DNA from 2 places in the Gilliamella sp. Pas-s27 genome. Region 2 is predicted to be linked to the other one. Evidence: riboswitches for the same ligand, from Rfam matches in the RefSeq annotation. Region 2 holds a riboswitch; the other holds the start of a gene.
What was found. Region 2 has a riboswitch for preQ1 ahead of queF (preQ(1) synthase). Riboswitches for the same ligand answer to the same signal wherever they lie in the genome.
Positions count from the first base shown of each region.

Region 1: another riboswitch for preQ1. It lies ahead of queD (6-carboxytetrahydropterin synthase QueD); the one in region 2 lies ahead of queF (preQ(1) synthase).

Region 1 is NZ_WTEW01000023.1:8,066-14,302, forward strand. It holds gene dusA (tRNA dihydrouridine(20/20a) synthase DusA) at 18-980, shown strand; gene GQ589_RS09280 (7-carboxy-7-deazaguanine synthase QueE) at 1,198-1,812, opposite strand; gene queD (6-carboxytetrahydropterin synthase QueD) at 1,814-2,236, opposite strand; PreQ1 riboswitch class I at 2,240-2,285, opposite strand; gene clpB (ATP-dependent chaperone ClpB) at 2,568-5,141, shown strand; gene pssA (CDP-diacylglycerol--serine O-phosphatidyltransferase) at 5,330-6,237, opposite strand, start outside.
Region 2 is NZ_WTEW01000012.1:63,598-69,834, reverse strand. It holds gene GQ589_RS06245 (7-cyano-7-deazaguanine/7-aminomethyl-7-deazaguanine transporter) at 1-275, opposite strand, end outside; gene queC (7-cyano-7-deazaguanine synthase QueC) at 323-979, opposite strand; gene queF (preQ(1) synthase) at 1,009-1,482, opposite strand; PreQ1 riboswitch class I at 1,486-1,530, opposite strand; gene GQ589_RS06230 (DUF1090 domain-containing protein) at 1,656-2,108, opposite strand; gene coaA (type I pantothenate kinase) at 2,125-3,060, opposite strand; gene yihI (Der GTPase-activating protein YihI) at 3,231-3,731, shown strand; gene hemN (oxygen-independent coproporphyrinogen III oxidase) at 4,031-5,401, shown strand; gene GQ589_RS06210 (hypothetical protein) at 5,514-6,237, shown strand, end outside.

The DNA.
Region 1 (6,237 bases), on a different contig from region 2:
TAAAAATTGGTGTATCAATGCATTCAACAAAAAATAAATTTTCTATCGCTCCTATGCTTGATTGGACAGATAAACATTGCCGTTATTTTCACCGAATTCTAACAAAACAAACATTGCTATATACAGAAATGGTGACAACTGGTGCCATTTTATTTGGAAAAGGTGATTATTTAGATTTCAATCATGAAGAACATCCTGTTAGTTTACAACTGGGCGGTAGCGATCCCAAAGCATTGGCACAATGTGCAAAATTAGCGCAAGAACGTGGTTATGATGAAATCAACTTAAACGTAGGTTGTCCATCAGATCGGGTGCAAAATGGTATGTTTGGTGCTTGTTTAATGGGTAATGCAAATTTAGTGGCTGACTGCGTTGAGCAGATGCAAGCCCAGATTGATATTCCTGTAACGGTAAAAACAAGAATTGGTATTGATGATTTTGATAGTTATGATTTTTTATGTCACTTCATTGAAACTGTAATGCCTTATACTAGTACGTTTATTGTGCATGCACGTAAAGCTTGGTTATCAGGGTTAAGTCCAAAAGAAAATCGAGAAGTGCCGCCACTTGACTATGACCGTGTTTATAAACTCAAACAAGATTATCCCCATTTGATGATAGCGATTAATGGTGGTATTAAAACTATTGATGAAATCAAATATCATTTACAGCATGTTGATGGTGTGATGGTAGGTCGTGAAGCTTATCAAAATCCGCTTTTACTAACCCAAATTGATTCACAAATTTTTGGGTTAAATACCCCAGTAGTTGAACCAAAATCAGCAATTCGAGCGCTTTATCCCTATATTGAGCAACAATTAACGCAAGGGGCACAACTAAATCACATTATGCGTCACACTTTAGGGTTATTTAATGGATGCAAAGGCGCAAAAAAATGGCGACGTTATTTGAGTGAGAATGCTCATAAAAAAGGTGTGGGAATAGAAGTGGTTAAGCAGGCTTTAACGTTCATCCGATAATGATTCATATGTAGGAATTCCTCGCGTTGTTTACAGTAATTTGAGAAACGACTGTAATGAATATACATAAAAAAACAAAATTAACGCCTTATCGCAGACAAGAGATCGGGTGCTTATATCAGAAAAAATAGCTGTTACTGATTTGGCTAAATGTTTTATGGTTAGTCGTCCGACCATTTATAACGTGCTTTAAATATCAATATCTGATATTAATCTACTATTCTATACTGGCAAATTTATGACTTTGTACACTAAGTAGCCATTTATTATCCAAGCGATCTTTGTTGATTTTCCCCAATAGCTCAATGGTTTCAAACATATTAAACGCGCCATCTTTTTCGCACGGTGACAGGTAATAGCGTTTGGCGTGGATTTGGGTTTCGATATATTGGCAAAAATCGATAAAATCGGGGTGATTTTCAGCAACAATACGCACCTCGTTAGCGGTGGATTGAACTATTTTTTGGTAACGTGCTTGGTAGCAAAACTTAGGGCTAAGTGCAATGTAATCAACGAGTGGATTGACCTTACCAAGCCCATTGCTTTCAATAGCAATAAAATAGCCGGCCTCTTTTAATGGTAGTAACAGTTCTGGTAGTGCCTTGACCATTGTCGGCTCGCCGCCGGTAATGATAACGTTTTTGCTATTGTATCCGCTCACTTTGGCAAGCAGTGCGTCTAATGTAAAACGGGTAAACTGACGAAAATTAGTATCGCACCAAGTACAATTTAAATTGCACCCAGCAAAACGGATAAAAACCGCAGGCATGCCAGTATTATAACCCTCGCCCTGTAAAGATTCGAAGATTTCAACAATACGAAACTCAATCATATTAACTCCGACGGTATTCGCAATACGAAGTGGGTGTTTCCCATAATTTGATCATCGAAACAGGCAAATATTGCGACAGATGATCAAAAATAAATTGACTCATTCCCTCGGCCGTTGTTCGGCAAGGAAAGGCAAATATTTTGCGATTCATCTCTTGCAGTAAGGATGCAATACGGCACTCATTAGGATTATTTTGATTGTAAAGGTAAGCGTGATCGAGTGGATCAACAATATGCTGTTTAACGATTTGCTTTAAATCGGCATAATCCATGACCATATCTTGGCTTGAACCGCTATCAATAAGATCACCGCTGACTTCGACTAATAAACGGTAAGTATGACCGTGCAGATTATGACATTTTTTATTATGCCCATCTAACATATGACAGGCGTCAAATTGAAATTCTTTGGCTATTTTGAACATGTTGTATTCCTAGTTTTTTTGCGTGGGATGGGTTACGAACCACGGTTAGATAAGCTAACAAAATAAAAGGCGGCTACTATAATCGATAAATAGCAATTTGTCATCTTTGATATGTTATTGAGTGTGATATTTATTGGCAATTATTGGGTATTGAGGCTCTTTATTTTGGCTTTTTTAAGCATAAACTAGCAAAGATGTGTTGTACAAAATGTGTAAAAAATATTCTTAATTTGCTCTTGAAAATTATTCTTCCACACTCATTTAGTGATCAATGCAAATGGTATAAATGTGTTAAGCATTTTAACCAAATCTATTGCTCAGGAGATAAACTATGAGGTTAGATAAACTTACTAACAAATTTCAACAAGCTTTAGCTGATGCGCAATCGCTAGCATTAGGTAAAGACAATCAATACATTGAGCCTGTACATGTCCTATCAGCCATGCTCAACCAAGATGGTAGTAGCGTTGCGCCATTATTGAATGCAGCGGGTGCTAATGTAGCTATTTTACAGCAAGAATTAACGCAAGCGATTGACCGACTCCCACAAGTACAAGGTGTTGGGGGCGAAGTGTTGCCATCACAAGAATTTATTCGAGTCTTGAATTTGTGCGACAAATTATCCCAAAAAAATGGCGATAGCTATATCTCGTCAGAACTCTTTATACTCGCCGCTTTAGAAGACAAAGGCAGCTTAGGGGATATCCTAAAAAAATCGGGCGTCAATAAAGACAAATTTAGCCAAGCAGTCAACCAAGTAAGGGGAAGCGATAACGTGAACGATCCTAATGCCGAAGATCAACGAGGAGCACTTAAAAAATACACCATCGATTTAACTCAGCGTGCAGAGCAAGGCAAGTTAGATCCTGTAATTGGTCGTGATGAAGAAATTCGCCGTACCATTCAAGTATTACAACGCCGCACCAAAAATAACCCAGTACTTATTGGTGAACCGGGTGTAGGTAAAACCGCTATCGTTGAGGGGCTTGCACAACGTATAGTTAACCGCGAAGTGCCTGAAGGTTTGCGTAACAAACGTGTCTTATCATTAGATATGGGCGCATTAATTGCGGGCGCAAAATACCGTGGTGAATTTGAAGAACGCTTAAAAGCGGTACTTAAAGACTTAGCCAAAGAAGAAGGGCGCATCATTTTATTTATTGACGAAATTCACACCATGGTCGGTGCAGGTAAAAGCGACGGCGCCATGGATGCAGGTAACATGTTAAAACCAGCGTTAGCGCGTGGTGAATTACATTGCGTTGGGGCAACTACACTTGACGAATATCGCCAATATATTGAAAAAGATCCAGCGTTAGAACGTCGCTTTCAAAAAGTCTACGTTGCTGAACCAACAGTAGAAAATACGATTGCTATTTTGCGCGGATTAAAAGAACGCTACGAATTGCATCATCATGTGCAAATTACCGATCCTGCGATCGTGGCGGCGGCAACTTTGTCGCATCGTTATATCTCAGATCGTATGCTACCAGACAAAGCGATAGACCTTATTGATGAAGCCGCATCAAGCATTCGTATGCAAATGGACTCTAAACCAGAGTCTTTAGATCGCCTTGAAAGACGTATCATCCAACTTAAATTGGAACAACAAGCGCTTAAAAAAGAGTCTGACGATGCCAGTAAAAAACGTCTTGAAATGCTAAATGAAGAACTGACTGAAAAAGAAAAGGAATACGCATCGTTAGAAGAAGAATGGAAATCTGAAAAGGCCGCTGTTTCGGGGACGCAAAATATTAAAGCCGAGTTAGAAAAGGCACGCACCGAAATAGAACAAGCACGCCGAGCAGGCGATCTCAGTAAAATGTCCGAATTACAATACGGCAAAATACCAGAGCTTGAAAAAAAACTCGCCTCGGCAACGCAGTTAGAAGGCAAAACCATGAAGTTATTGCGTAACAAAGTCACCGATAACGAAATTGCTGAAGTGTTATCAAAAGCAACAGGCATTCCTGTTTCAAGAATGCTCGAAAGCGAAAAAGACAAGCTATTACATATGGAAGATGCGCTACACAAACGTGTTATTGGGCAACAAGAAGCCGTTGTTGCTGTTGCTAATGCGATTCGACGTAGTCGTGCTGGGTTGTCAGACCCGAACAAACCAATTGGATCATTCCTATTTTTAGGACCAACGGGTGTCGGTAAAACCGAACTATGCAAATCGCTTGCTAACTTTATGTTTGACAGCGAAGATGCTATGGTGCGAATTGATATGTCCGAATTTATGGAAAAGCACTCAGTCGCACGTTTAATTGGTGCACCTCCGGGTTATGTGGGTTATGAAGAAGGGGGGTATTTAACTGAGGCGGTAAGACGTCGCCCTTATTCGGTCGTTTTACTTGACGAAGTTGAAAAAGCGCACCCAGATGTGTTTAATATCTTACTACAGGTGTTAGACGATGGACGCTTAACCGATGGGCAAGGCCGTACCGTTGATTTCCGTAACACGGTTATCATCATGACATCAAACTTAGGTTCTGATTTAATTCAAGGTCAAGCAGAACTAAGTTATGACGAAATGAAAGCGCTGGTTATGACTGTTGTCACTAAACACTTTAGACCAGAATTTATCAATCGAATTGATGAAACCGTCGTGTTCCATCCACTTGGACAAGAAAACATCAAAGCGATTGCCAAAATTCAATTAGCACACGTTGAAAAACGTTTAGATGAACGTGGTTACCAAATGGATATTTCTGACGCGGCATTAGAACATCTTGCCAAAGTGGGCTTTGACCCAATTTATGGTGCAAGACCACTAAAACGCGCAATACAACAAGAGATCGAAAATCCATTAGCGCAACAAATATTGTCAGGCAAATTAGTTCCGGGTAAAACCATCCATCTGGATTTAGTCGGCGACAATATCGAAGCGAAACAGCAATAACACATCAAACAACAAACCGACCTAAGCGGTCGGTTTTTTATGCCATCAAACTAATGGCGAACAATACTAAATAAAACCACAGACCAAAAAAGTTGGTCAGGAAAGGTATTGATTTTATTGAAGTTTTTTGCTAACTGCTTTTAACCAAAAACCGCCCGCAACCACCACTGCACTTTTACCTACTATCTTTATAATAACCGCTTAATAATCCTATCCACCTTGATGCGACTTAGTCGCTTTATCAACTTATGAACCTGACTTGGATAAAACTGGCTCGCTTGGATTTGTTGAAAATGCGTTATCAACGTAGTTTTTTGACGGATGGTGTTCAGTTCTTGGTTGAACTTGTCACTTAATTCTTGTTTTGGATCATGCACTAATATGCCGTTTTCAAGGTCAAGACGCCATGCTCGTGGATTTAGGTTGTTGCCCGTTATGAGTACCCATTTGTCATCCACCCAGATACCTTTTAGGTGATAGGTTTGCGCTTCGTCTTTCCATAATCTTATGGTCAGTTGTTCTTTATCGATAAAATTTTGTAGGCGTTCAATAAAGTGTCTTAAGTTGATTTCGTATAAATAAGGGAGTCCACCCGATATGTTAAAGGGTTGGTCAGGTGGGATGTAGAAGTCGTTGGCTTCTTTATCGCCAATAATTAATTCAACTTGACGCCCTTTGCGTAGCAGACGAATAATGTCGCGTACTAGGATATTAGGTAAATTAAAATACGGCGTGCAAAAAGTAATTTTTTGTTCGGTTATGTTGATTAAGTGATGAATGATTTTGTTGAGCGAGTTATTGCGCCCAAGCCCCATTATTGGTGCAACCGATAAGGTGTCGTTGTCGGCATTACCGTTATATTGGTAGTTGGCATCCATTAAGTGTTGGCGCAAGGTTTTGATTTCGGATTTGATTTGTTTGCGTGTTTTGTGTGTGCCAGTGTTAAGTAACTGTATAGCTTGATACGGCATAAAGTGGTCGTTGATAAATTGCACCATGCTATCGGCTAATAGCGGATTAGTGATAAAGTGATAGCGGTCGTAACGGTATTTTTCACGCTTGTGTAAGTAGACGTTATTGATGCTTGCGCCACTGT
Region 2 (6,237 bases):
AATAGCAAGGCTGGAATCATTACTACAAAGATAATCTTTCTTGCTAAACTTGCACCATAAATTCGAATGGTTAAATCGGTAGTTAAAAAGATAAACGGAAATGTAAAAGCTCCCCATGTGGTGTGAAAACCAAAAATATCAAACGGGATTTGGACTAAATAATTGCTTGAAGCAATAACTAAAATATGAAAAAAGGCCAACCAGTAAAGGGCTTTTTGTTGTTGTTTACGAGTAAAGTTTGTTTCTATCGATTCTGAATGAGTGTTCAAATACATCTTTTTTTCCTTTTTAATGGGGTGAGAGAACCCAGTTGTTCATTAATTTATCTAGTCTTAGCCATATATTCCTGTAAGCCCTTATCACGCAGTAGGCAACTAGGGCATTTACCACATCCCCCTTCTACACCGTAATAACAGGTGTGAGTATGTTTTTGAACATAATCAAGATAACCTAGTTTATCGGCCATTTCCCACGTTTGGGCTTTGGTTAAATACATCAGTGGCGTAATAAGATTAAAGGTATAATCCATAGCTAAATTCATCGATACATTCATTGATTTAATAAAGATATCGCGACAATCTGGGTACCCACTAAAATCGGTTTCGCAAACGCCAATAATAATGTCACAAATGCCTTGTTGCTTAGCATAACAGCCAGCTAAAAGTAAAAAGAGCATATTGCGCCCGTCAACAAAGGTGTTGGGGTAGTCGCCATTTTGAGCAGCTTTGATCTCTTGAGTGTTATCAATAAGCGCATTGTTAGTGGTTTGTTTAATTACTGATGTATCAATGACGGTTTGCTTTATACCTAAATCTTTGGCAATCCATTCGGCTTTTTCAAGCTCAATGGCGTGGCGTTGACCATAGTGAAAGCTGATTGCTTGGACGTTTTCACGCCCATAATCAGCAATGGCTTGTAGCAAGCAAGTGGTTGAGTCTTGCCCGCCCGAAAATATAACGAGTGCTTTGCGAGTTTGCATTAACGGTTCCTGTTTAGATAAATTATAGATTAGCGATTATCGACTTTTTCAGGATAAAGATCGTGATTAGCTAAACGGTTTAGTGCAATTTGTTCCCAATTAGTGCCAGTTTTACCATAGTTAGCATATGGATCGATTGAGATCCCACCGCGTGGTGTGAATTTGCCCCAAACTTCAATATATTTAGGATCCATTAGTTTAATCAAATCTTTCATAATGATATTAATGCAATCTTCGTGGTAATCACCATGATTCCGGAAGCTAAATAAGTAGAGTTTTAGCGATTTGCTTTCGACCATTTTGATATTAGGTACATACGAAATATAAATCGTTGCAAAATCAGGTTGTCCTGTTATTGGGCAAAGACTGGTAAATTCAGGACAGTTGAATTTAACAAAATAGTCGTTATTTGGGTGTTTATTGTCGAATGTTTCTAGTATTTCAGGACAATAGGTCGTTGGATAGCGAACGGACTGATCGCCTAATAGTGTAATTTTACTCATGCTGTTTCCTTAGTTTTTTAGCGTGGGAGGTTTACGAACCACGTAACAAGCCGCACACCATACTCTTTTTAAATAAAAAAGTCTAGTAAGGCTAAGATATTATGCAGAAGCCTAAATATCCCCCAACACTAGTCGCTAGTGATGGGGTTTATGATAAAAACATTATTGCAAAATCAGTGCGACACGCTGTTAGTTGACTTATTTTTTTCGATTTCTTTATAAAATTTAGCTAATTCAGCTTTGACTTCATTAAGTTCTTGCTTGGCATCGATTAATTTTGTTTGTTGTTTGGTCATTTTTTGTTTATTACCTTTTGTTTTTGCCTGCTCCAATTCGTGGGTTATTTGGGTAACTTTATCTGTTTTTTCTTGGACTCTTTTTTTGTATTTTTCTTCTAAATCATTATTTGAACAATGATTATTAATATCTTCTAATGCCTTTTGAAGACCTTCAACTTTGTGAGTGTTGGAGTGATTTTTGGCTTGTTCAATTTCGACTTCAATAGCCTGTTTTTTGCCTTCACAGGTTAGCCCTTCTACATGGTCATAGGCATTAGCACCAATTGAAAATAAAATAGCCAAAGTGGTTATGCTTAATTTAGTCGCTAATCGAATTACTGATTTCATATAGACTCCTATTAGTTTATTTTCTTAACTGAATCAAATCAACTTTATGATCTTTACCTTTAGTTAAAATTAAGCTTGCCCTTTCTTTGGTTGGTAGGATGTTTTCAATTAGATTTAATTCATTAATTTCACGCCAAAGGCGATTAGCAATATCGATCGCTTCTTGTTCTGGTAGCTGTGAATAATGGTTGAAATAAGAGTTAGGGTCACTAAAAGCGCCTGCTCTAAATTTTAAAAACCGGTTCACATACCAATCATGTAACAATGGTAATTCAGCATCAACATAAATTGAAAAATCAACATAGTCAGACACAAAAACACGGTTATTAGCTTGGGTATAATTTATGGTGCCTTGTAAGACATTTAATCCTTCAAGAATCAAAATATCAGGGCTATCAATAACAATTTCTTCCCCTTCAACAATGTCATAAACTAGATGAGAATAAACTGGCGCTTTGACTTTATCTTGTCCTGATTTGACATCAGCAACAAAATTAATGAGTTTTTTAATATCATAAGATTGTGGAAACCCTTTTTTATTCATAATACCACGTTCTTCAAGGTATTTATTGGGGTATAAAAAGCCATCAGTTGTCACCAATGCGACTTTGCGGTGTTCTGGCCAGCGAGTTAATAATGCTTGCAATACACGAGCAGTCGTACTTTTACCCACCGCAACACTACCAGCTATACCGATGATGTAAGGAATTTTTTGGCTTTTACCTAAAAATTTAGATAATACCGCCTGCCGACTAAAACTGTTACTGATATAATAATTTAATAATCTTGATAGAGGTAAATAAATTTCACTGACCTCATCGATTGATAAGTCTTCATTAATACCTTGTAAAGAGGTGATCTCTTCCGATGTTAGCGTCATAGGTACCGCATTACGCAAACCTGCCCATTCTTGGCGATTAAACTGCATATAAGGGCTTAAATGATTTTTCATTTTATTGTGTTCTCTAATTAAATCTAACTAATTTATTGCGCTCAGATTATACATGAATCTCTTTTTTTACAATCATAAATTATGCATAGTGTGTCTATCATAGCTATATTTTAGACTTACTGATAAAATATGCTTATTGATAAGTAACCCTAATATTAGACCGAGATTGTATGTTAAAAAATAAATCAAAACAAAAAGCGAAAAAGAGCCGTCAAGAGATTAATGAAGAGTCTCGTGAACTGAAGCGTAAACGTAAGCATAAGGGCTTGCCGAGCGGATCACGTTTTAATAATGGCGAATCCAACAAGAATAAAAACACGTCAAAAGTGGTAAAGGATCCGCGTATTGGTAGTAAAAAACCGATTTCTTTAATTGCTGAAGATTCTAGTAATAGAGTAAAACCAGTTAAGCAATCTAAACCCATTAAAATGGTTTTATCGCCACAACAAGAATTAGAACAATTAGAAAACGATCCAAAATTAGATATGTTACTTGATTTAGTCGAGCAAAATAGCAAACTAACTAAAGAGCAACAAGCTTATCTTGACAGCAAATTAAATCGAATCGACGAATTGATGCAAGAGCTTGGCTATACCGATGACGACTTTGATGAGCTTGAAGATCAAGACGAAAAGAAAGAAGATATTGTCAGTTTGTTAAAACGTAACTAATGATAAAATATAAAACCATCTGTAATAGTGTTTTTCAATATGGGCAAGATGCTAACTTTAACAACGGTTAAATATTTGCCCGCAATTCAAACCTGTAAATTAATAACCTAAAAGCGAGCCAACCATAATGCTAATGTTAATTATGTTAAGTTTATATTTTGGGTTATTAATTTGTACATTGTTATATTTAAATAAAACAAATCGCATTAAAATTAAAACTAAGATTAGAACTCAGCAAAAACCACTATTAAAACGACATAAAAATAACAACAACTATAGACTTAAACGGAAGTAATTAGATGAGCAATACGCAATTATGGGATCAAGCATTAATTGAAAAATATAACTATTCTGGTCCAAGATATACTTCTTACCCGACAGCACTTGAATTTAATGAAAATTTCAATGAGCAGGATTTTTTATCAGCAGCAACAGCTTATCCTACAAAGCCATTATCGCTTTATGTGCACATTCCGTTTTGCCATAAACTTTGTTATTTTTGTGGTTGTAATAAGCTCATCACTCGTCAAACGCAAAAAGTTACCAAATACCTTGATATTTTAGAGATTGAAATTGCCGAACGTGCAAAATTATTTAATAATCGCACAGTAACCCAGTTGCACTGGGGGGGGGGTACGCCAACATTTTTAACAAATGATGAAATATCTCGTTTAATAGCATCATTAAGAAAGCACTTTCATTTTGCTCATGACGCTGAGCTATCAATCGAAATCGACCCTCGTGAAATTACCCCCGAAACGATTGATCATTTAGCCCATGTTGGCTTTAATCGATTAAGTATGGGAATTCAAGATTTTAATGATGAAATACAAAACCTAATTAATCGAAAGCAGGATGAAAACTTAATCCGTGCACTAATTGAGCAAGCGCGTAAAAATCATTTTCATTCAATTAGTTTAGATCTTATTTATGGTTTACCCAAACAAACCGTTGCCAGTTTTACTGAAACATTAAATAAAGTCATTGCTATTTCGCCCGATCGGTTAAGTGTCTTTAATTACGCCCACTTGCCTAGCCGTTTTGCAGCACAACGTAAAATTAAAGATGATGATTTGCCTAATGCCAATCAAAAATTGCAAATTTTACAAACCAGTATTGAAAAACTCACTAATGCTGGTTACCAATTTATCGGTATGGATCATTTTGCTAAACCTACTGACGAATTGGCTATTGCCCAACAAGAAAATAAATTACATCGTAATTTTCAGGGATATACCACGCAAGGAGATGCCGATTTACTTGGGCTTGGGGTTTCTTCCATTAGTATGCTTGGTGATAGTTATGCACAGAATCAAAAGGATCTAAAACAGTATCAAAACCAAGTAGAAAATTTGGGTAATGCACTATGGAAAGGGTTTAATTTAAGTTTAGACGATAAGATCCGTCGTGATGTAATTAAACAACTTATCTGCCATTTTCATTTAGATAAAAATGTTATTGAACAGCAATACCAAATTCAATTTGATGATTATTTTGCTGAAGATTTAAAATTACTAGCGCCATTGCAAAAAGATGGCTTAGTCGCAATGAATAAGCAAGTGATTGCAGTCCAACCTAAAGGACATTTGCTAATACGCAACATTTGCATGTGCTTTGATATTTATATGCGGAAAATGGCACGGCAACAGCAGTTTTCTAGGGTTATTTGATTTGATTATCATTAAACATTACAATAATTAATTACTATTAAAGATTAACTTTTAAGTTAGCAACTTAGTATTTAATCATTAAGTTTCAATTATAATAAATAAGGAATATAAAATGGAATTGAGAAATAAATTAGTAGAAGTATTTCCTACTCGCCCTTTAAAGGTTATGAAACTAAAGCAAGAAGGCTTATTTCATCAACTAAGAAGATTACTTGTGGCAATATTTTGCTTTGCGTTCGTTTTGTTTATGGCCATAAGAAATTATCCTGGATTAATTGATGATTATAAAATATCACAGAATCCAGTTGTAGTTGACTATGATGTAGAAGGAACATGTCATGCAAGACGTATGGTTGATAACTGTTCAGTGAAAATTACTACTAATACAGGACAAATTATTAAGCGTGACTATACTTTCATTGGGGGGCACAAAGGAAATTATCAAGTTGTAACTGTGGCTTCGGCCGATGATCCTTCACTAGTAACACTCAATTTAGCTATTGATAATATGCGGACTGTATTTGTGGCTACTACTGGTCTTATTCTTTTATTGTTGTTGGCTACATGGATGAGTTTAGCGTGTTTCTTTAGAACACATAAAATGATAAAAGTTATCAAGGAAATTAACGGGCAAAAATTAACACCAGTTATTGTACCTGTTAAATTATTCTCTTATGGTAAAATAATAACAGCTTTATATCGTGCAAGCAATGCACAAGGAATAAATGCTAAATATGCAGCCAATTTTAGTAAAGACTCAAACGGTGGACCAATCATTATAGGTGATAGGATTAGAAATAAATGTAATGCATTGGCCGTAGTCGGAGAAAGCAACT